Regions from separate parts of the Bergeyella porcorum genome, predicted to be linked through region 2. Evidence: riboswitches for the same ligand, from Rfam matches in the RefSeq annotation. Region 2 holds a riboswitch; the other holds the start of a gene.
What was found. A riboswitch is a leader RNA that binds a small molecule or an ion and turns the genes downstream of it on or off. The one in region 2 is predicted to bind S-adenosylmethionine.

Region 1: linked by a shared signal. The riboswitch ahead of ACFFUE_RS00110 (TonB-dependent receptor plug domain-containing protein) and the one ahead of ACFFUE_RS09660 (alpha/beta fold hydrolase) in region 2 are both predicted to bind S-adenosylmethionine.

What each region holds. Positions count from the first base shown of each region.
Region 1 is NZ_JBHMFD010000001.1:18,379-30,024, forward strand. Features, by position in the region: gene uvrC (excinuclease ABC subunit UvrC) at 1-656, shown strand, start outside; gene ACFFUE_RS00090 (T9SS type A sorting domain-containing protein) at 686-1,036, opposite strand; gene hemB (porphobilinogen synthase) at 1,171-2,163, shown strand; gene ACFFUE_RS00100 (hypothetical protein) at 2,394-2,579, shown strand; gene ACFFUE_RS00105 (HU family DNA-binding protein) at 2,724-3,101, shown strand; SAM riboswitch class I at 3,236-3,338, shown strand; gene ACFFUE_RS00110 (TonB-dependent receptor plug domain-containing protein) at 3,458-6,202, shown strand; gene ACFFUE_RS00115 (hypothetical protein) at 6,487-7,128, shown strand; gene ACFFUE_RS00120 (hypothetical protein) at 7,329-8,024, shown strand; gene ACFFUE_RS11005 (PLDc N-terminal domain-containing protein) at 8,194-8,505, shown strand; gene ACFFUE_RS00125 (DUF6759 domain-containing protein) at 8,945-9,583, shown strand; gene tatC (twin-arginine translocase subunit TatC) at 9,957-10,787, opposite strand; gene ACFFUE_RS00135 (KpsF/GutQ family sugar-phosphate isomerase) at 10,884-11,646, opposite strand, start outside.
Region 2 is NZ_JBHMFD010000014.1:6,409-18,054, forward strand. Features, by position in the region: gene ACFFUE_RS09625 (YkvA family protein) at 1-40, shown strand, start outside; gene ACFFUE_RS09630 (hypothetical protein) at 317-472, shown strand; gene ACFFUE_RS09635 (ABC-F family ATP-binding cassette domain-containing protein) at 786-2,411, opposite strand; gene smpB (SsrA-binding protein SmpB) at 2,511-2,969, shown strand; gene ACFFUE_RS09645 (OmpA family protein) at 3,047-4,528, shown strand; gene ACFFUE_RS09650 (YebC/PmpR family DNA-binding transcriptional regulator) at 4,631-5,371, shown strand; gene ACFFUE_RS09655 (GNAT family N-acetyltransferase) at 5,434-5,730, opposite strand; SAM riboswitch class I at 5,875-5,977, shown strand; gene ACFFUE_RS09660 (alpha/beta fold hydrolase) at 6,032-6,982, shown strand; gene ACFFUE_RS09665 (MFS transporter) at 6,984-7,739, shown strand; gene ACFFUE_RS09670 (ACT domain-containing protein) at 7,772-9,313, shown strand; gene ACFFUE_RS09675 (DMT family transporter) at 9,333-9,662, shown strand; gene ACFFUE_RS09680 (prolyl oligopeptidase family serine peptidase) at 9,790-11,085, shown strand; gene ACFFUE_RS09685 (subtype B tannase) at 11,175-11,646, shown strand, end outside.

The DNA of each region.
Region 1 (11,646 bases), on a different contig from region 2:
TGCCCGTGGAGCCTCGCTATATCGAGGGGTTTGATAATTCTAATATCCAAGGGACTAATCCTGTTTCTGCTTGTGTGGTTTTCAAAGACGGGAAACCTTCTAAGGCAGATTATAGAATTTTCCATCCCAAAACGGTGGAGGGGCCCAATGATTTTGCAACGATGGAGGAAGTGATTTACCGCCGATACAAACGCCTTTTGGAAGAAAATGAACCGCTGCCACAGCTTATTTTGATAGATGGCGGGAAAGGGCAACTGTCTTCTGCGGTGAAAAGTTTGAAACTCTTGGAGCTTTATGGTAAAATTACCATCATTGGAATAGCAAAGCGTTTGGAAGAGATATTCTTTCCAGAGGATTCTATTCCGCTTTATTTGGATAAAAAATCGGAAACGCTGAAGGTACTCCAAAGGGTAAGAGATGAAGCTCACCGCTTTGGGGTAAAGCACCACCGCACCAGAAGGAAAAACGCTACCATCACTACCGAGTTGGAAGACATCCCAGGCGTGGGGGAGAAGTCTGTGGAGCTATTGCTATCCAAGTTTAAATCTGTAAAGCGGATCAAGGAAGCTTCACAGGAAACCTTAGAAGAGGTTTTGGGTAAATCCAAAGGCGGTATAGTCTGGCGTTATTTCCACGATGAGAATTTTGATAAATAAAAAATCCCGAACACATTTCGGGATTTTACTTATTGTTTGATAATCTGGGTTACTTTTTGCGTGTTATCGCTAAGGATATATCGCATCAGATATTTTCCAGATTTTAGTTTATCCAATCGGATTTCTCCAGAGTTCATATTTACAGTATAGGTAGCAACTTCCACTCCCAAAATGGAATAAAAAGTAACCGATTTCACCTTTAGGGAAGCATCTTTTGCTTTTACAATGATAAAATCTTTAGCAGGATTAGGATAAGCCACCAAAACGCCATCATCAGACTTCTGGGACATTGCCATCGGCTCTCTCAGCGACTGGGCTTGAAGAGTAGCTCCAGAAAAGAAAAGTCCGACAAAGAATATAAAGAATAAAAGTTTTTTCATAAGCCAAAATATATTTCTATACTGAGATTCAACAAATATATGATAAATTAAAGTAAAGCGCAATACTTTTTTATCACTAAATTTGTACCAAATATAATACCAATTAATATTAACTCTAAATAATACTCAATAAAATGATAATATATTCTAGAAATAGGAGGCTGAGAACCAACGCTTCTATTCGCGGGTTGGTGCAGGAAACAGTACTGACAACCAACGACTTTGTAATGCCAATGTTTATAATGGAAGGCGAAAATCAGCAGGAGCCTATTCCCTCTATGCCAGGTATTTATAGACGCACATTAGACTTAGCCGTGAAAGAATGCAAGGAGCTCTTTGCCTTGGGCATCAAATCCGTTAATATCTATATGAAGGTTTCGGAACACCTGAAAGATAATACAGGGAAAGAAGCGTGGAATCCTAATGGATTGATGCAGAATGCCATCAGAGCCATTAAAGACGCCGTCCCAGAGATGGTTGTAATGCCAGATGTCGCCCTAGACCCTTACTCTATCTATGGGCACGATGGTATCATTACCAAAGGAAAAGTGGATAACGATGCCACCAACGATGCCCTAGTGAAAATGGCGGTATCCCACGCCGAGGCAGGGGCAGATATCGTAGCACCCAGCGATATGATGGATGGTAGGGTAGCCGCCATTAGAACAGGATTGGAAGAGAGTGGGCATACCGATGTGGGGATTCTTTCCTACGCAGCCAAATATGCCAGCTCTTTCTATGGACCTTTCCGTAGTGCTTTGGATAGTGCACCGAAGGAAGATACGGAGATACCAAAGGATAAGAAGACCTATCAGATGGACTTTCATAACTCGAGGGAGGCAATAGATGAAGTGCTGAAAGATGTAGCTGAAGGGGCTGATATTATAATGATAAAGCCCGGTATGCCGTATCTGGACATCGTGGCAAAGGTAAGGGCAAGCATAGACCTTCCTATTGCGGTGTACAATGTGAGCGGAGAGTATGCAATGCTGAAAGCTGCCGCACAAAACGGCTGGCTGGATAACGATAAAGCCATTATAGAAAGCCTTACCTGCATTAAGAGGGCAGGGGCAGATATGATTTTCACCTATGCAGCAAAAGAAGCAGCCATACTACTGAACGGATAATGAGGATTCGGTATAAAAGTACCTTTGTCTAAACAAAAAATTACTTTCATAGGTAATCCAAATCATTTTGAAAGTTAGAAAAGAAAATCTCTGTAATTACAGGGATTTTTTTGAATAGTGCTATCATAAAATTTCTAGACCGACGGAGAAAAAATTCCAGACCGACGGAGAAAAATTTCCGCACCGACGGAAAAAAAATTTAAGACCTACGGAGAAAAATTTCAAGACCGATGGAAAAAAAATCCAAGACCGATGGAAAAAAACTTCTAGACCGACGGAGAAAAATTTCCACACCGACGGAAAAAAACTTCCAGACCGACGGAGAAAAATTTCCAGACCGATGGAGAAAAATTTCCATACTGATAGAAATAAAAATATATCCCGATAGAGTTTTTGTTTTATTTCCATTGAGCTAATATTTTACCTCGATTGGTTAATCTGTGTTTTCTTAATGAATAAATATTTTGCTATTATCTATGAAAATTTGTAAAAATATAGAAATAAATTTGGTTTGTATGGAAAGTTTTGTTACTTTTGGAGGGAATTAAATTTTCTTTACTATGAAATATAGATTAGTACAGAAGGGAAACCCTGGTAATCCCGAAGCAGAGAAGAAGTGGTATGCCAATCCAGTAAAAGCAGGTACTACCACGCAGAAAAATTTAGCCACTCAGATTTCTGGTCGCTCATCCCTTACGGCAGGTGATGTAAGCAATGTGATACAGAATCTTGTAGAGCTATTGCCGCAAGAGCTTATCAAGGGGAATAGCGTGCAGCTTGGTGATTTCGGTACCTTTCGCATTTCTTTCTCTAGCGATGGCGTAGAGAAGGAGAAAGATTTTACAGTAGATAAAATCAAAGGAGTGAAGGTGTTGTTTACCCCAAGTGCCGATTTCAAAAAGGTCTTGGCAGGTATGAAATACGAGAGGGAAAAGTAATCCCATTGTATTTTTATAGGGATTGAGGTTCAGGCTATTAGTAGTCTGAACCTGTTTTTTTTTAGGAAAAAATAAAATTTTTTCTTGCGTAGTTCATTTACTTCCGTAACTTTGCACCCTGTTTTATATCGAATAGCTTATTAAGAAAGGTGGAGGGACTTGACCCGCTGAAGCCTTGGCAACCTGTCTGAGAGGATAAGGTGCCAAATTCAACTCACACCGTGAGAGAGATAAGTAGGTAAAAGTAGATAATAAGAATTAAAATTTCTCATTTGACCTTTCCGGCTTATCGGGAAGGTTTTTTCTTTTCTATATAAGTGGAGATAGGTCTAATGCGAAAAAAAATTATAGATAATATGGATAAAAAGAATGTAAAGTTAGCCGTTCTGTTCTTCATTGGTGCAGCGGCTACGCTCCAAGCTCAGAAGACTGATAAGGATTCTATAAAAGTGAAAAATGTAGAGGAAGTCGTTATCCTCGGAACTCGGGGAAAGCCCCGTACCAATACCGAAAGCCCCGTGCCTATTGATGTATTCAATATCAAGGAGCAATCGGTAGTATTGCCACAGACCAATGTGGCACAGATTCTTAATGCTGTGGCACCATCGTTTACTTCTACGGTACAGACCAATGCTGATGGTACAGACCACCTAGACCCCGCACAGCTCAGAGCCTTAGGCCCAGACCAAGTGCTGGTGTTGGTGAATGGTAAGAGAAGGCATACTTCTTCCCTTGTTAATGTCAACGGAACTACGGGGCGTGGAAGTGTAGGAACCGACCTCAATGCTATTCCTTCCTTTGCCATCAATAATATTGAAGTGCTTAGAGATGGAGCCGCAGCTCAGTATGGTTCTGACGCTATTGCAGGGGTTATCAATCTCGGTCTAAAACGAGATACAGGCAAACTTACAGGGCAACTTACCTATGGAGGGCATCTTACCCCTGCAGCAAACGACCATCAGGGAGACTTTGATGGGGAGAACATTCAGGTGGATTTAAACTACGGTAATAAGATAGGAAATCGTGGTGGATTTTTTAATATTACTTGGACATCTCAGTTTCGGGATAGAACTTCCCGTGCCGGTACGGAATCGGGGACGCTCTTCAATGCTTACAATGCTATTGAGAAAAGAGCGTTAGATAGCGGTGTCAATCTATCACAGTATTTCAGTAATATCAACAGTCTTACTACTTCCCAGTCGGATGCTTTGATAGGAGCCATCCAGCAGTATGCGGGGAGCGTAGGTTATTTCTCCTCCGATTATTTGAACCAGATTTTGGGAGCTAATAGCATCACTTCTCTACAAACGCTACTGAAAACTGATGTTACCGACCAAGAGCTGGCTGCCAGAGGACTGACAAGAAAGGATTTTAATATGCAAGTAGGGCAGTCTAAACTGTCTAATCATCAGCTCTTTGCTAATGTAGAAGTTCCGCTAAACGATAATTGGAAAGTTTATTCCTTTGGAGGATATAGCCTAAGGCAAGGGGACGCAGGTGGTTTCTATAGAAGGCCTAACCAAGCCAGAACCTTTACAGGGTATTATATCAACGGATTTATGCCACAAATCTCTACTACGATAGAGGATGTTTCCTTAGCTGCAGGGATTAAAGGAAACTGGAAGGGCTGGAATGTGGATTTGAGCAACACTTTTGGGCAAAACACCTTTGATTATGATATTACCAATACTTCCAATACTTCGCTGCGTTTTGCATCGCCCACGGAATTTGATGCAGGTGGACTTAGATTTAGACAGAATACCCTCAACCTTGATTTTTCAAAACCTTTCGATTGGCTGAAAGGGGCTAATGTGGCATTCGGAGCAGAGCATCGCTATGAGAACTTTGCCATCCGTGCGGGTGAGGCAGCGTCTTATCTTCAGTACGATGTTAATGGGTTGCCGCGTACGGTAGCAACACTTGCTTCGGAACTGCCTACGGATTTCTTTGGTAACGCTTTGCCAGGAGGGGCTCAGGTATTCAGTGGATTCCGAGCTGAGAATGCGGTAGATAAAAACCGCCAGTCAGTTGCAGCGTATGCCGATGTGGAGGTTAATTTCACCGATTGGCTCCTTGCCGATGCAGCGGTACGCTATGAAAACTACTCCGATTTTGGTTCTACATTCAATTATAAATTGGCTTCAAGGATTAAGTTGGACAAGAATTTAAACCTTAGAGTGGCAGGTTCTACGGGATTTAGAGCACCATCTATCCAGCAGATTTATTACAATACCACCTCTACACTATTCACCAATGGTGTGCTACAAGAGGTAGGAACCTTCAGCAACGATTCTAATATCGTAAGAAACCTATTAAAGGTGCCACAGCTAAAGCAGGAAACCTCTAAATCTGTAAGTGCGGGACTATCTTACCGTATTCCTTCGGCTAATTTAACCTTTACTGCAGATGCGTATTTTATTAGAATAGATGACCGTATTGTACTTACAGACCAGTTTCGCTATGCTAGTGCCTCAGCAGAGGCTCAGGCAGCATTTGATGCAGCGGGGGTAAATGCCGCACAGTTTTTCGTTAACTCTATAGACACCGAAACGCGTGGGATAGACTTTGTGGCTTCTCATAAGGCGAGATTAGGCTCGGTAAGGTTGGAGAATAATTTGGCTTTCAATCTAAATAAAACGCAAAAGGTAGGGGCTGTGAAGACGGCAGGTTTGCTGAATGATGAGGCGTTACAATCGGTGTATTTCTCCGAAAGGGCGAGGGTGTTTTTGGAAGAGGCTGTACCAAGAGCTAAAGCCAGTCTTTCTCATAATTTGAATTGGAAGGGCATTGGTTTTTATTTGAGGAATACTTACTTCGGGAAGGTTACCTCGCCAGATGTGGTAGATGCTAATGGCGATGGCGTTACAGGTTGGAATGAGCATCAGCAGATAGATGCCAAAGTGATTACAGACCTTTCTGCCAACTATCAGTTTAATAAAAATGTGGGATTGACCCTTGGGGTGAACAATGTTTTTGATGTCTATCCAACGAAAAATCTTCCTATTAATTCTAACAATGACCAATTTGTGTACAGCCGTTCTACTTCCCAATTTGGGCAAAACGGACGCTATGTCTTCGCAAGATTGAGTTTTAGTTTTTAAAATAGTTTTGATTAGATACTGCGTCGGCACTTGCATTAGCAAGTGCCGATGTTTTGTAAAGGTGTATCACGATTTGTTAGATATTCTATTGCATTAGGGGCGTGATGGTTGAATCTGCCAATGTTCGTAAAAAAAACTTTTTACTTCATTTTTTTTTGTAATTTAGAAGCGGAAAAAGTTTTTTGTTTAGGTGGGGATTAGTTGAACTTTTGGTTATATTTTGCCCGCCTATAGAAATATCTATTCCGTTATCTACAATGTTACCCAAAAACCGCAGAAAAATTATGGAATTGATAACGCAACAATTTACACCAGAAGATATTCTAAATATTTTGGTTGAACAGCATAGAATTTCTAGCATTTTGGACATTGAAGCGAATCCAGAAGCCAAATTAAATTTTGATTCTACTGTTAATGATTGGAGAAATGCAGGAGATTTACTTCCGTGGAAACCTCTTTCAGAATTTTTGAATAAATGCTTCGGAATTTCTGTTTCTGAAAATCAGTGGAAAGAAACCTTAACACCTTCAAGGAAAAGAACTTTAAGAGAAGTTTGTGAGTTAATTGCTGAAAATTGCCAATATGACGACATAAAACCGAGGAAAATTTTTGGAAATAATTGTTTAAGTGCTTCAGTATTTTTGACTTTGAAAAAATATTTAATGAGAAGAGATGTTGATGTTTCTAAAATTCAGCCTTCAACATTAATTGCTCCTTATCTTGACAAATATTATTCTGAAATGCTTGAACAGATTGGAATAATATCAAAAGGAAAAAGAATTTTTGAGGAATTTGATTATAAACCGACAAGAAAACTTAAGTTTTGGGAAGTATTCAACGTTTTAGACTACAGCAGATATGCGTTTGAAACAGGTGAAATAAAAACTTTTAGAGATTTAACAAACAAAATAATTGAGACTGCATAAAAAAACTGCATATAACACATATAACATAGGTTTTGCAAGATGCAGGGTTCAGTCGCAGTTAGAAAAACTCGATACATTTAGTTGCAACTTACTTTTCATAATTACTTTTTTGTAATCTAGTAATCTGAAAAAGCGAATACTTTTCCCGTTTACAGAAATACCTTTCCAATTACCTATAATGTTTCCAAAAATTGTGTACAATGAGAAAACATAAAAAAATATATTATTTCGGAGGAATGATAAGTTTAGTTTTCATTCCAATTATTTTTTTGTTTTCAGCACAACCAACTTTGAACGAATTAAACTTAAGAGTTTTAGATATAGGACTACCTTATAAAGTAAAAGAGGGCGAAAAGGTATCAAATTATGCGATTATTCCGATAGAAGGTTACAAGTATGAGACAATAAATTTACCCAGTAATTTTAGTGAAGAAATTGAAAATAATTATGTAAATAAAGTCTTGCAGCTACAAAAACAAAATATAGATAAGACTGGAATTAAATTTCAATTGACTGATTCTAATAATTATAATGATATAGTTAGATTAATAAATTTAATGCTAAAAACTAAACAAGATTTTTGGGGTTTAGATACTGAAAATACAAACGCATTTTATGTTGTACATAGCAAAATTGATTATAGTAATGATGGTGATTTTGTAGTTTGTGGTGGTGTAATCCGGGATTATATTAATATGAGTGAATATGATTTCAAAAACGCTAATTTCTTGACTAGAATTATCAAATATTCTCCAAAAGAATCTTATTATTTGATATTAGGATTTTTAGTTTTAACATATATGTCAGTAAATCGTTTAATTAAATTTACTAAAACAAACACTATAGATAACAGTGTATTGGCAAAATGCGGACTGAAACAAAGTAGAAAGATTTGACTCATTAAATCGCAAACTGCTTTTTATATTGTATCTTTTTTGTAATTTAGAAGCGGAAAAAGTTTTTTGTTTAGGTTGGGATTAGTAGAACTTTCGGTTGTGTTTTGTCTCGGCTACAGAAATACTTTTTCTGTTATCTGTAATATCAAAAAAATGTCAAAAAAATAATATGAGAGAATACAAATTACCAATTAATAAGAAAATATTACTAACTATTGCATCTGTTGGATTCTTTTTTGTGATAATTTCAACTTACTTGAAAATTATTGGCAAAAATTATTCTGAACTGTTGCTAGGAATTGCACTTTTGTTCCAAATAATTCCACAGATAATTGTTTTAATTGATATAATAAGGAATCAACTTCATAATAAACTAATGTGGCTGGTAGGAATGTTTTCTTTTGGACCTTTAGCTACAATTATTTACCTTTTAAATCGAGAGAAACACTTGAGGCTTTATAAAAGATTTGAAAATATATAGTTAGAAATAAAGTTAGCATTGCCTTGCTATTTTGCGAAGGATATTTCATCATTTTCCTATGATGTCTCCCAAATTTAGACCACAGTTAAGCGGATTTGAGTTGATAATTGGGTTCAAATTGAATTAAATCTTTTGTTTTTTGATAGTTAATTCCTTGATGTTTTAGGCTAAACGCACGAAATTATATTTTAAAGACATTTGCCCAGTACGCATATTGAATATCAGTATATTATAATTTAACTTTGATTGACTCTATAGAGAATGACTAAAATATAAATTGCTAGTTATTAATGTTTTATAAATTTCGTGCGTTTGACCTATTTTTGGGGGATATTATACTCGTAAAAGATTTTTTTTTAAGTTCTAAACAAGTATATTTGCAAACGATTAATAACAACGGAAAGTTACTTTTATAAGTTGAATCTAAGAAAGATAACAGATGAATTTAAGAAAACTATTATTTATTTTATTAATGCTTTGTTCAATATCATTGCTCCAAGCTCAAAAAAAGAAGAGAGAGAAATATAACGATATTCTCACTACAACTGATATTGAAAGAATTGAAACCTTTCTAAAAGAAGCTCACCCTGAAGACCCTAGAAGGTCTATTTTAAAACCAAAATTAGTTGCACTCAAAAATAAAAAATGGACAGAAGGAGCTAAAAATGCCAAGCCTATGGAGGCTCGCCCAATCATCACGGAAATTCCAAATTCTGTAATGAAGCATCCTCACTCCGATGAAGCCGAAGAGTTTAAAAAACTAATGGCAGAAAGTTCTAATGCTCATACCGAAAAAACGGTAAAACTTCTCAATACGCTTTTTGACCAAGACATCAACAACAAGGAGGCTATTTTGCTTGTGCAAAACAATTCTGATTGCAATATGATTTTCAGAATACAAGGGGTAAACAAAGAGTTCTACAATCTTGCTGTACCAGCAAAAGGCGAAAACTCTATTGTCCTCAACAAAGGAAACTATACAATGAAAAGTATTGTATGTGGAGCTACTTACAGTTCTTCGAAAAATATAGAAAAGGGGATAATAATCATTATTAATAATCCCGTTGCTAAACCATAGAAATACCTCGTTATCAATTAGGAATATTGAACACTATAACGTTTAGTCAATAAAAGAGAACTGAAAAAATAAGGATTCAAAAAAAATTAATAAAATGAAGTTGGCTCACAGTTAGAGAAATCCAATTTTTTTTGTGATTTCTGCTGTATCCCTACAACTCACAGATACTTTCCCAAAGGTGTGTAAAGTACAAAAGGATTATCTTTGATTTAGCAACCCCAAAAAATGAGAAAAATATTCATTTAATCCCAAGGGAAGTTTCGGCTTCCCTTTTTTATTTACACTCTCTAAAAGTTACTTTGTGAGTTTGCTATACAATAGCAAGGTGTTAAGACTTGTTGTAGGGGGTATCCGTTTGGTAATGATTTCTTTTTTAGCGATGGTTTTGTTCTGCCAGTGCCGTTTCTTCTTTCAAAAGTCTATTGTAGGTACGGCTACTTAGGGCAACACTCAGCTCGTAGAGGGCTAATAATGGGATGGCTGCCATCATCATACTGAGAACATCGGCAGGAGTAATCACAGCAGCTATGACCATTATGAGTACAATGGCGTGGCGGCGATAGGTTCTAAGGAAAGCAGGGGTAAGAATGCCAATGCTGGTGAGAAAATAAATAATGATGGGAAATAGAAACACTACTCCCATACCTACTACAATCTGGAAGAAAAGTGCGGTATAATCTGAGAGGTCATACAGCGGTTCTATAACATCTGAAATCTTGAACATCACCCCGAAATTGATGGCAAATGGAAGAATTAAAAAATAACCGCTAAGCACTCCCAGCATAAACATTATCCATACAGAATTGATAAGGAAGATAGAGTTTTTCTTTTCTTTTGGATGCAGAGCAGGGGAAATAAACCGCCATAGTTCCCATACAATATAAGGAAACGCCAAGACCATACCGCCCACCACAGAAACAGACATCATTACATTGAACTGCTGCATTAGTTTTTGTGTTCTTACAGGGAAATCCTTAGGAATATCAATGGCTTGGGCACCGAAGAATTGCTCCGAAAGTTGATTGATGAGCTGGAAGGTAGGGAAATCACTTCTCACAGGACCAAAGAAAATACGATCCATAATCCATTCGATATTGAAGCCTACTACGAAACCACAGATGATAATCGCAATAATGCAGCGTATCAAATGTCCTCTAAGTTCGCCAATATGCCCTAAAAGGGACATCTCCTTATCTTCGTTCACTATATTCTACTTTAAAATTCGCACAAAAATACATATATTTAGCCTAAAAGCAAGGGTTGTAAATCTTCACTAAGCAGCTTAATTCAAATCTAAAACCTAATTAATCCCTTCATCCAAGAGACGATGCAAGTCTATAATGCCGTAGTATTTCCCTTGATGGGTTACGATGAGTTGCCCAATATTATTCTCCTTCAAGAGAAACATCGCATCTTTTGCCAACTGATTCTTCTCTATGGTTTTAGGATTTTTACTCATAATATCTTTGGCTGTAAAACCGAAAATATCCTCAGTTTTCATTAGCATTCTTCTAAGGTCGCCATCGGTAATTACGCCTAAAATTTCATCACCATCAGTTACCACCGTTACACCGTGCGAGGAGCCGCTTACGGAGATGATTACCTCTTTCAGTGGCGTATTGCCGTTAACTTCAGGTTTTTTAGAGGATAGAAACTGTTCCACTTTTGCAGTTAAATTTTTTCCCAAGCTTCCCCCAGGGTGGAATTTAGCAAAATCTCTATCCTTAAAGCCATTAAGCTCCATAAGACAAACCGCTAAAGCATCTCCCAGAGCCATTTGCACGGTAGTAGAGCTGGTGGGTGCCAGTTGATTGGGGCAGGCTTCTTTTTCTACATAGGTATTAAGAACCACATCAGAGAACTCTGCCAATTTGCTTTTAAGATTACCCGTCATACCTATAAGAGCAGCCGCATAGTCTTTCAAAAAAGGAACGAGGGTAACAATTTCTGGAGAATTTCCAGAGTTGGAAATGCAAAGCACCACATCTTGTTTTTGAATCACGCCTAAATCCCCGTGAATGGCTTCTGCAGCGTGAAGAAACTGGGCGGGTGTTCCAGTAGAG
Region 2 (11,646 bases):
AGACCTCAAAACCATTGAGGTAGAGGAAAAGGCAAACTGAAAATTAGTTATCTTTTTATCTTTACTTACTTGTAAATAAAACATTAGGCTGTTCGAAAAGTTTTGGACAGCTTTTTTTTTGGTGTTTTTTCTCAAATTTTGTGTATATGACGGGACAAAAATAGAAACAACCTCCAATAAATACCCTTCTGTTTGGAGAGGTTCTGTGGAAAAATATCAAGAAAAACTCAAAACCAAAATCAATCGAATTTTATCCGATATTGAAGAGAGTATCCGGTTTGATAGCCAAGAACTTAACACGGAATAATTACCCAAAGTGATTGATTCTGAAAAACTTCGTGAGAAATTATCTGAAATCAACCAACGATTAAAAGAACCGACTAAAAAACAAGCAAAAGAACTTCTGAACAGTGAAAAAGGCTTGGAGCATCGAAGCAAACGACCAATCGAAGTGGAAGTTGTTTTTGGGTAATTCAAAAGTAATAATAAGTTTAATAGGTTTACATTCAGATGGTTAGAGGAATTGAAGATGGAATTTCTACTGATGGCTATTGGGTATAATTTGAGAAAAATGGTATCTAAAGGGGTGAAATCTGCCCCAACGAGCCGAAAAACATCGAAAAACGGTCAAAATTCTGCCGAAGAACAAAATTTTAATGTTTTTAGCTTCCATAGAAAAGTTTTCACCAAAATATTTTTAGAAAAATCAGCCTACTAAAATTTAGCGGCATAAAAAAAGCTGCCCTTTTCGGACAGCTTCTTCTTTACTTTAAGTGATACAATTTTTATGAATACATCTGCTGTTGCAGTTCCTTCACGCGTTTATCGGTAAGGTATTCATCATAGGTCATTTCTCTATCAATAACCCCTTTTGGAGTAAGCTCTATCACGCGGTTACACACGGTTTGTAGCATTTCGTGGTCGTGTGAAGCTAGGAGGATATTGCCTTTGAAATTAACCAATGAATTGTTGAGTGTGGTAATACTTTCCAAATCCAAGTGGTTGGTAGGCTCGTCTAATAGGAGGACATTGGCTTTCTGTAGCATCATTCTACTGAACATACAACGCATCTTTTCACCTCCAGAAAGTACGGTGGAAGATTTTAAAGCTTCATCGCCAGAGAACAACATTCTACCAAGGAATCCACGGATAAATTCTTCGTGTCTTTCTTCATCGGTTTTGGTGTATTGTCTTAGCCAATCTACCAAGTTGAGTTCCTTATTTTGGAAAAACTCAGTGTTGTCTAGTGGCATATAAGATTGGGTAGTGGTAACGCCCCACGCATATTCTCCCTTATCTGCATTGGTGTTTCCAGAGATAATCTGGAAAAACTCACTAATCGCTAACGAGTTTTTGGAAAGGATAGCTACTTTGTCTCCTTTTTTCAATTTAAAATCAATATTAGAGAACAATACTTCCCCGTCTTTTGAGGTGGCTAAATCTTTCACTTCTAAGATTTGGTCACCAGCTTCTCTTTCTGTTTCCCAGATGATGGCAGGGTAGCGTCTAGAGGTAGGCTTGATGTCTTCAATGTTGAGTTTATCGAGCATTTTCTTTCTTGCCGTAGCTTGTTTAGCTTTAGCCACATTAGAAGAGAAACGGGCAATGAACTCTTGCAATTCTTTTTTCTTTTCTTCTGCTTTTTTGTTGGCTTGAGCCCTCTGTCTGGTTGCTAATTGAGAGGCTTGGTACCAGAAAGAGTAGTTACCTGTATAGAGGTTGAGTTTAGAATAGTCTAAATCCCCAATGTGGGTACAAACGGCATCTAGGAAGTGACGGTCGTGTGATACTACAATCACCGTGTTTTCATAATCTGCTAAGAAATCTTCAAGCCAAGAGATGGTATCAATGTCCAAATCGTTGGTAGGCTCGTCCAGAATCAGAACATCGGGATTTCCGAATAACGCTTGTGCTAAAAGTACCTTTACTTTATCCTTATTTTCTAGCTCGCTCATCATTTGCCAGTGCATATCTTCTTTAATGCCCACATTAGAAAGCATCGTCTGTGCATCAGACTCTGCGTTCCATCCGCCCATTTCATCATAGATTACGCCTAGCTCCCCAGCTTTGATTCCATCTTCATCAGAAAAATCTGGTTTTGCATAGAGGGCGTCCATTTCCTCTTTAATTTCGAATAATTTTTTATTACCTCTTAGGACGGTTTCCAAGACGGTATATTGGTCGTATGCAAAGTGGTCTTGCTCTAATACGGACATTCTCTTGCCTGGTTCTAGGGAAACATTTCCCGTAGTAGGCTCTTGCTTACCTGTTAATATCTTTAAGAAAGTAGATTTTCCTGCACCATTGGCACCGATGATACCGTAGCAATTGCCTTTGGTAAACATAATGTTTACTTCATCAAAAAGGACTCTCTTTCCAAATTGTAATGATAAGTTTGATACTGTTAACATAGTGTTTTGTAAATTTGTCGCAAAATTACGAAAAGAAATTGGGTTTTGGAATGTTCTTATTATTGAATAATTCAAAAATAACCGCTTAATAAAAACATTATGAAGATAGAAAAAAATGTCAATATTCTTAATAAAAGAGCAAGATTTGAATACGAATTGTTGGATAAATATGAGGCGGGAATTGTGCTTACTGGCACGGAAATCAAGTCGATACGCTTGTCCAAAGCTTCCATTACAGAGAGCTTCTGTGAATTTATAGAAGGGGAATTATATATTATCAATATGATGATAGATGAGTATAAATTTGGAACTTTTTATAATCATAAGACGAAAAGGGAACGGAAATTGCTACTACATAGGAGAGAGCTGCAAAAGCTGGGACGAAAGCTGAAAGATGCAGGGAATACCATTGTACCACTTAAGCTCTATATTAATGAGAAAGGATTGGCAAAGTTGCAGATTGCTTTGGCAAGAGGGAAGAAGTTATACGACAAAAGGGAAACGATTAAAGATAGAGAAAATAAGCGAAATCTCGGTAGGCTTCTGAAACAAGGCTAAAAAAAAGCGATAAAACTTTGTATATAAAGAAAAAATATATTTAATTTGCATAATCAATTATTTAATCATTAAAATTTATGAAAAATCTAAGATTAGGAATTTCAGTATTGGCACTTGCAGTAGCCTCTACTGCTTTCGCACAAACGACGTCCAATAAGTGGATGATTGGTGTTGGTGCACACGGAGTAAACCATACTGCTCAAAGAAACAACTTTAGCAACACATGGTCTGTAAGAAACTTCGATAAGCACTTGTTCAACATTAACCAGTATTCTATCACGCCACCATTGTCAAAATTGACAGTAGCGAGAAACATTGGTAAAGGTTTAGTATTAGATTGGCAAACAACTGTTGGTAACATTGCTAACAAGAGATTTGTAGAAACAGCAGGACAAAAAGAATTCTTCCTACAAACAGGTCTTGGGGTACAGTTCAAAGCTGCAGGACTTCTTTGGGATGAAGAATCTTGGTTTGATCCTTACTTGAGAGTTGGTGCTAACTACCTAAGACACCAGTATTCTAATGTAACTTTCCCTGTTACAGATGAAAACTTAGTAGGAGGAGGTTCTTATGCTGGTTTCTCTGAAAACCAAGCTTACACTCAGAGAAGAGATGATCACTTCACAGTATCTACGGGTGCTGGTATCAACTTCTGGTTGACTAACAACTTCGGTCTTGGTGTACAAGGTGATTATGTAACTACACCTACTGATAAATCTAATATCGCTAACTTCTGGCAAGCTTCTGCTTCATTGAACTTCAGATTTGGTCAGACAGATAGAGATAAAGATGGTATCTTAGACAAAGATGATGCTTGTCCAGATACTCCAGGTTTACCAGAATTCCAAGGTTGTCCTGATACAGATGGAGATGGTGTTCCAGATAAAGATGATACTTGTCCAGAAGTAGCAGGTCCAGTTGAAAACAACGGATGTCCTTGGCCAGATACAGATGGAGATGGCGTGCTAGATAAAGATGACGCTTGTCCAAGTGTAGCAGGTCCAGCTGAAAACAACGGATGTCCTTGGCCAGATACAGATGGAGATGGTATCTTAGATAAAGATGATGCTTGTCCGCAAGTTCCAGGTCTTAGAGAGTACAAAGGTTGTCCAAAACCAACTGCAGTAGCTGTGACAGAAGAATTTAAAGATTTATTGTTCGACTTCAACAAAGCAACAATCCAAGCTGGTTCTACTTATAAATTAGATAAAGCTGCTGAAATCATCAAGTCTGCTCCAGCTGAGAACTTCATCGTAGTAGGTTCTACAGATGCTAAAGGTTCCACTGCATACAACTTGAACTTGTCTAGACAAAGAGCTGCTGCTGTAGTGAAAGCTCTTGAGGCAAGAGGTGTAAATCCAGCTCAATTGAAATCTATCGGTATCGGTTCTCAAGAAGCTACTGTACCTGCAACTGCTTCTGATGCTGAAAGACAAGCTGATAGAAAAGTAATCGTAAGAGCTATCTCTGGTGCAGAGTGGGAAACTTACAAAAAGTCTGATCTTCCTTCAACTCCAGTGAAAAAAGCTGTTAAGAAGACTACTAAAAAAAGAAAATAATTGAAATTTTCTAAATATTAAACGCTCTCCCTATGGAGGGCGTTTTTTTATTCTTTAAAATTTATTACTTTTGCACAAAATTGATAAGATAAAAATACTGAAATGGGACGCGCATTTGAATATAGAAAAGCATCTAAAATGGCTCGCTGGGATAAGATGGCCAAAACATTCTCTAAAATAGGAAAAGATATAGCCTTAGCTGTAAAAGCAGGAGGTCCAGACCCGGATTCTAACCCCGCTCTACGCCGTTGTATCCAAAATGCTAAGGGGGCTAATATGCCCAAAGATAATGTGGAAAGAGCGATTAAAAAAGCAAGTGGTGCAGATGCAGAAAACTATGAGGAGGTAACTTATGAAGGCTATGGACAGGGAGGTGTCGCTTTTTTTGTGGAATGTACCACCAATAACCCTACCAGAACTGTTGCTAATGTAAGAGCGGTTTTTAATAAATTTGATGGTAATCTTGGTAAAAATGGTGAATTGGCTTTTATCTTCGATAGGAAAGGTATTTTCAGTATCGAAAAAGCTAAGATTACAATGCCTTGGGATGATTTTGAAATGGAGATGATAGACGGTGGAGCAGAAGAGATTGATAGTGATGATGAAGAGGTAATGGTAACCACGGCTTTCGAAGATTTTGGTTCTTTATCGCATAAATTAGATGAGTTGGGAATAGAAGCTAAGAGTGCAGAGCTTCAAAGAATTCCTAATAATACCAAAGAGGTGAATGAAGAACAGTTCAAAGCCAATATGAAAATGCTAGAACGATTTGAGGAAGATGATGATGTACAGAATGTTTATCACAATATGGAGATTACAGATGAGCTTATGGCAACGTTATAAAAAATAACTAAACTAAAACTACTTCTAAAAGAGGTAGTTTTAGTTTTTTTTTGTTTTTAAAACTAGATGTCTTTTAGAGAATATACATCCTCTATTCCTTCCATTCTATTCATTACAGAGCGGGCGTAGGAACAATGTGGCGTAACTTTCCAATGGTTTTCTCGGGCAAATGATATCGCTTGTTTTACCAATTGTTTTCCAATACCATTGCCCTCAAATTTTGAGTGAACCAAAACATAAGAGATTATAAAATTATGATCATTAGGAAAAATAGTATAGGTAAGCCTTCCCATTTCCTCGCTATCATTATGTATGGAGATAAAACCTCCGTTTCCAGATTGATTATTTTCAAATGTCATCTCATTAAATTTTATGGACATAAAGATAATTAAATTTTAGGAGCATTCAAAATGAAAATAAGTTTACAAAGAAAATATTTTCTAAAACATCTCAAAAAAATTATTACCTTTGTCACTAGAATTAGTTCATTCATATTTTTGAAAATGTTATCAAGAAAGGTGGAGAGATTAGACTCTGTGAAGCCTTAGCAACCCTTGCATCGCAAGAAGGTGCTAAATTCTATCTCGTTTTTGAGGAAGATAACGGTTATCATTTCTACTTTCATAGGTGGCATTTTCAATTTTAAATAAAATATAAAAATTGGAAAATACGCTACACAACATTACGATAAAAGATTTTAAAACGCAATCAGGCAAGGAATATGATATTCCTTTGAGTTATCAAGTATTTGGACAGCCTCTGCACACTGCCCCTGTGGTGATGGTGAATCACGCCCTTACAGGAAACTCTGATGTGGCAGGCGAAAAAGGCTGGTGGAATACCCTTGTAGGTAATGAAAAACCCGTGGATACCCAGAGATTTACGGTTATCGCTTTTAATGTTCCAGGGAATGGCTATGACGATTTTTTTATTGAAAATTATCAGGATTTTTCCGCTTTTGATATTGCTAAACTATTCCTTTTAGGTTTGGAATATTTGAAAATTACAAAACTCAAAGCCCTCATTGGAGGCTCTGTAGGAGGCTCTATCGCTTGGGAAATGTTAGCTCAAAAACCTGATTTAGCAGAACAATTTATCCCTGTGGCTACGGATTTTAAAACGACCGATTGGCTACATTCCCAATGTTTGATACAGAAATTTTTATTGGAAAGCGAAACCGAACCTCTACAAAAAGCCCGTATCCACGCGATGCTTTGCTACCGAACGCCAGATTCTCTCAATCTAAGATTTAAGCGAGAAACAGATGCCGAAAAAGGAATTTTAAAATCCCACGATTGGCTCAATTATCACGGAAGAGCTTTAAACGAAAGATTTAGTTTAAAAGCTTATAAATTGATGAATCATTTGCTGATGACCATCAATGTAGAGGAAAGTAAACTTCCTGAAATTACAGCGGATATTCATCTGATTTCGGTGGATTCGGATTTGTTTTTTCCTGCTTTTGAAATTAAAAATAGTTTTGAAATTTTAAAACAGAAGAAATCCAATGTTTTCTATCACGAGATAAAATCTATCCACGGGCACGATGCTTTCCTAATGGAATATGAGCAATTGGATGAAATGATTAAATCTATTTTTATAATAGGCTAAAATGGAAAAGAATATCTTAATAAAAAAAATATTTTCTTCTATCAATAATGAGGTTGATAAAATGATTAATATTATAATGAATAAATCAACGAGTGTTTTTGATCAATTTATTCTGAATGGAATAGCAGTAACTACTTTTTGTTACTCATTCACTTATACATATTTTGATTTTTTTGGGGTTAACTATTTAGGAACTTCTGATTATTCTGATGTCTACAGATTTACATTGGGAAATTTGAGTGTATTCTTTTTAATATTATCATTGGCTTTGTTCTTGTTCCTGATATTGGTAGTGATGTGTCTTGTCAAATACAGAAAAAATCGACGAGATAAAAATATATCAACATTATTATCATTATCCGTTTTTATAATTTTTATCGCTTCGTTTATCTTAAGTTATTCAGGAAGTTTTTATGATGTTTTATTATTTTTAATCGCAATATTTTTTTTTGGATTTATGTTAATCGTATTACTGAATCAGAATAATTACTATTTTTTACTTTTTTTATTTAGTATATGTACTAGCTTTTTACTTGGTGGAAAATTAGGAAATGTGTTTGCGAAGGATGCGATTAAATTTGGAAATAATTATGATATACTACTAAATAAAAAGAGTATTTTGAATGAGCATCAAATGTATATAGGAGAAAATAGCGAAGCTTTGTTTATCTATGACAAACAAAATAAAGAGACTGACTTAATTCGTAAGTCAGATAATATTACAATTAAGATTAAGAAACAAAATAGCAATAATTAAATCTACTACGATATCATAAACAAAGAATTATTATGACAGACAACAATACAATAACCATCTACCCAAGCAAAGCCATTGTCAACTTTGAGGGTAAAGACTTTTTAGGACAAATCGGGATAGATTTTCGTATTTTCAATGCGTTGCAAAATGCAGGCATCAGCGTTGGGGTAATTTCTCAGCAGGCAATAGAAAACGGAATTTCGGTGCTGGTAGATGAGCATCAGGCGGAGAATGCAGTAGAGTGCCTAAAGGAAGAGTTCCGAAATGAAATTCAAAACGGCATTGTAAGTCAAATTTACAGTATCGACCAACTTTCAGTCATCGGTTTGGTAACGGATAATTTTAATAAAATCCTTTCAGAGCTTCAGCGTAATAAGATTTTCCCATTGTTGCTCAATCAAGTGGCATCTGCAGGGCGGGTAAACTTGGTGGTGGCAGCCAATCAAACCGATAAAACTAAAAATATCATTGAGGCTGAAATCTATGGTAAACCGAAAACCGTTCATTTGGCACTCATAGGGCACGGCAATGTGGGCGGTACTTTGGTAGAGCAGATTTTGGACTCGGCACACGATATTTTACAACGGAAAAGAATTGATTTAAAAATCATTGCCATTGCCAACTCTAAAACCATTGTTTTTAACAAAGGTGGCTTTGGAAGCGATTGGAGACAAAAAGTGCGTTTCAGTAATATGCAAAATACATTGGAAGATTTGTATCAGTTTGCAAAGGAAAATCAGTTTGAAAACCTCATCGTGGTAGATAATACGGCGAGCAAAGATTTTGTAAAACACTATCCAGAGCTTGTAGAGCAAGGCTTTGATATTGTGTCTTCTAATAAGATTTTCAATACTTTACCAATTGCTGATTATAGAAATCTTAGGAAAGTTTTAGAAAAAAATAAAAAGAAATACCTCTACGAAACCAATGTAGGAGCGGGACTTCCACTGATTGATACCATCAAACTATTACATCTTTCGGGGGAAAATATTACAAGGATTAAAGGCGTATTTTCAGGGTCGTTGAGCTATATTTTTAATAATTTTTCGGTGAGGGACGATAAGTTTTCTACCATCATCAGAGAGGCGATGGATAAAGGCTTTACCGAACCAGACCCACGCGAAGATTTGAGTGGAAACGATGTGGCTAGAAAATTATTAATTTTAGCAAGAGAACTAGATTTAATTAACGAATTTGAAGATATTAACATTCAAAATCTGATTCCTGAAAATCTTTTATCTATTTCAAAAGAGGAATTTCTTGCAAGATTAGAAGAGCTTGACTCTGAGTACGAAAAAGTGAAACAAGGTCAAAACGAAGGCTATGTATTGCGATATGTAGGCGACCTTCACGGGGATTTGAGCCAAGATAAAGGGGTTTTGGATGTGAAATTGGTTTCCGTTCCAGCTCATTCTGCATTGGGACAACTCAAAGGTTCAGATTCTATTTTTGAAATCTATACCGAGAGTTATGGCGAAAATCCTATCGTGATTATGGGAGCGGGGGCAGGTGCAGCCGTTACAGCACGAGGAGTTTTCGGAGATATTTTGAGATTGACAGAAGTAGGGAAATAAAAATCTAAATAAAAAAATAATGAATTGGATCATCCTCATCGTTGCAGGGCTTTTTGAAGTAGGATTTACCTTTTGCTTGGGCAAAGCCAAAGAAAGCACAGGTAGTGAAATGTATGCGTGGTACGCGGGATTTTTAATTTCCTTAACGCTAAGTATGTCCCTACTGATGAAAGCCACGCAAGCATTACCTTTAGGAACCGCTTACGCCGTTTGGACAGGGATTGGAGCGGTGGGTACGGTCTTGGTAGGGATTTTTATTTTTAAAGAGCCTATTTCTTTTTGGAGAATATTTTTCATCTTCACGCTCATCAGCTCTATTGTCGGATTGAAATTTGTATCATCACATTAAAGAAAGAAAAAACATTGCGTCTATAAACGGCATTAGATATTGGTTATCATTACTCTAATGTTTCCTTTGGGAGAGAAAAGTCCATTGGACAAGCTACAGATGATAACCTCAAAAATAAATTTAAAATATGAATACAGTAACAAACAGAAAAAGAAGCGTTTTGACTCTTATCATAACACTGATAATGAGTGCATTGACATTTGCCAATACTCCCAATGCCAAAAAAGCCACAGCTATCACACAGGTCTATGGCGACGGAGTGAGAATGATAGCCGTAGCCTTGGAGTATCCGAAAGAAGTTTCGGGAAGTGATTTTGCGACGACCGACTTTACGGTTGAGGGGCGTACCATTACGGGCGTTTTTGCAAGCCATTCGGTAAGCCTTACGGATAAGGCAGACAAGGGGAAATTCCTCATTGTGCAACTTTCACCGGACGAAGCCAATATCTCGTTGGCTTACAAAATGAAAATGTCCAACGCCACCACAAGTACAACACCCAAAAAAGGAGGTAAAAAATGGGTGGCTGGCGACAAATTGTCTGAAAATCTGGCTTACAAAGATGCCCAAGCAACCATAAAACAAAAGAGCGGAACAGCCATCACCACAACAGCAGTGAAAAATCTGGTTGTAGATGATTTCCAACAGCTTACTTTCAAAGACCCACAGACCAACAAAACTTTGCGATACAACCTTTTTGTACCGAAAAATCAAGGAAAAGAACCCTTGCCGTTAGTTTTGTTTATGCACGATGCCGGCGTAACGAGCGAGTACCACCGAGCGACATTGTTTCAAGGGTTGGGAGCTGTTGTATGGGCGAGTCCAGAAGAACAGGCAAAACGCCCTTGCATCGTTTTAGCCCCTCAGTTTGACGAAATTATCGTTGATGACAACGCACAAACCTCTCCGATGATGGAAACCACCATTCATTTGATTGAAAACCTCTCAAAACAGTACAATATCGACCAAAATCGTATCTATACCACAGGACAGTCGGGCGGTTGTATGATGTCTATTGCGATGAATATCAAATATCCAGACCTTTTCGCTGCGGCGTACCTTGTGGCGGGGCAATGGAATCCCGATTTGGTTGCTCCGATTGCCAAGAAAAAGCTATGGATAATGGTTTCGGTAGATGATTTGGGAGCTTTCCCGGGAGAAAATGCCATTACCAAACGATTGGAAAAAGAGGGAGCGAAAATAAGCCGTGCGTGGTGGAATGCTACTTGGAATACCAACGAATATCGCTTTGCTTACGACAAAATCGTTGCCGAAAACAATCCGATAAAATACACAGTCTTTGAAAAAGGAACCGTATTCCTCCCCGGAGCCGACACCGCCGGAGCAAGCGGACACCGAAATACTTGGCGAGTGGCGTACAGCATCGAACCTATCAGAGAATGGCTCTTCGAGCAGAGAAAATAACCAATTTGCCAATCGTAATTTAGGCTTTTAGCCGTAAAAAGCTATTGCTTATTCAAGAATTATACATAAATAAAAGTATTTCAACAGATATGAAAAACACAAAAATCATAGGTTGCATCGTTTTGGCAATGGCAACTACTTCTTGCCAAACGCTTCAACAGAAGAAAGAAAAATCGGCATTGGCATTCGATATTGATAAATATGAGCTACAAACGCTGACCCAAGACGGAAAAACCTTTCAGGTAAGGGCATACGAAAATATCGCTTATGTCGAAAACCCCGTAGATACGACCTACCAAAAGATGAACATCTACATTCCGGCAGAATATTTTGAAGGAAAAAGCATCGACGGCTTTACGGCACAGACCGCTCCTATTTTTTTCCCGAACCAAGTGGGCGGATATATGCCCGCAAAGGCAGGAACAGCAAAGAAAGAGAGCAAAACACCTCCAACGGGAGAAAGAGCGGAGAGCAACCCTCTGTCGATGGCAGAAAATGAGCGTCCCGCAAGAGGAAATATGCCCGAAAAGGTCAATACAATTGCCGTAGCTTTGTCCAAAG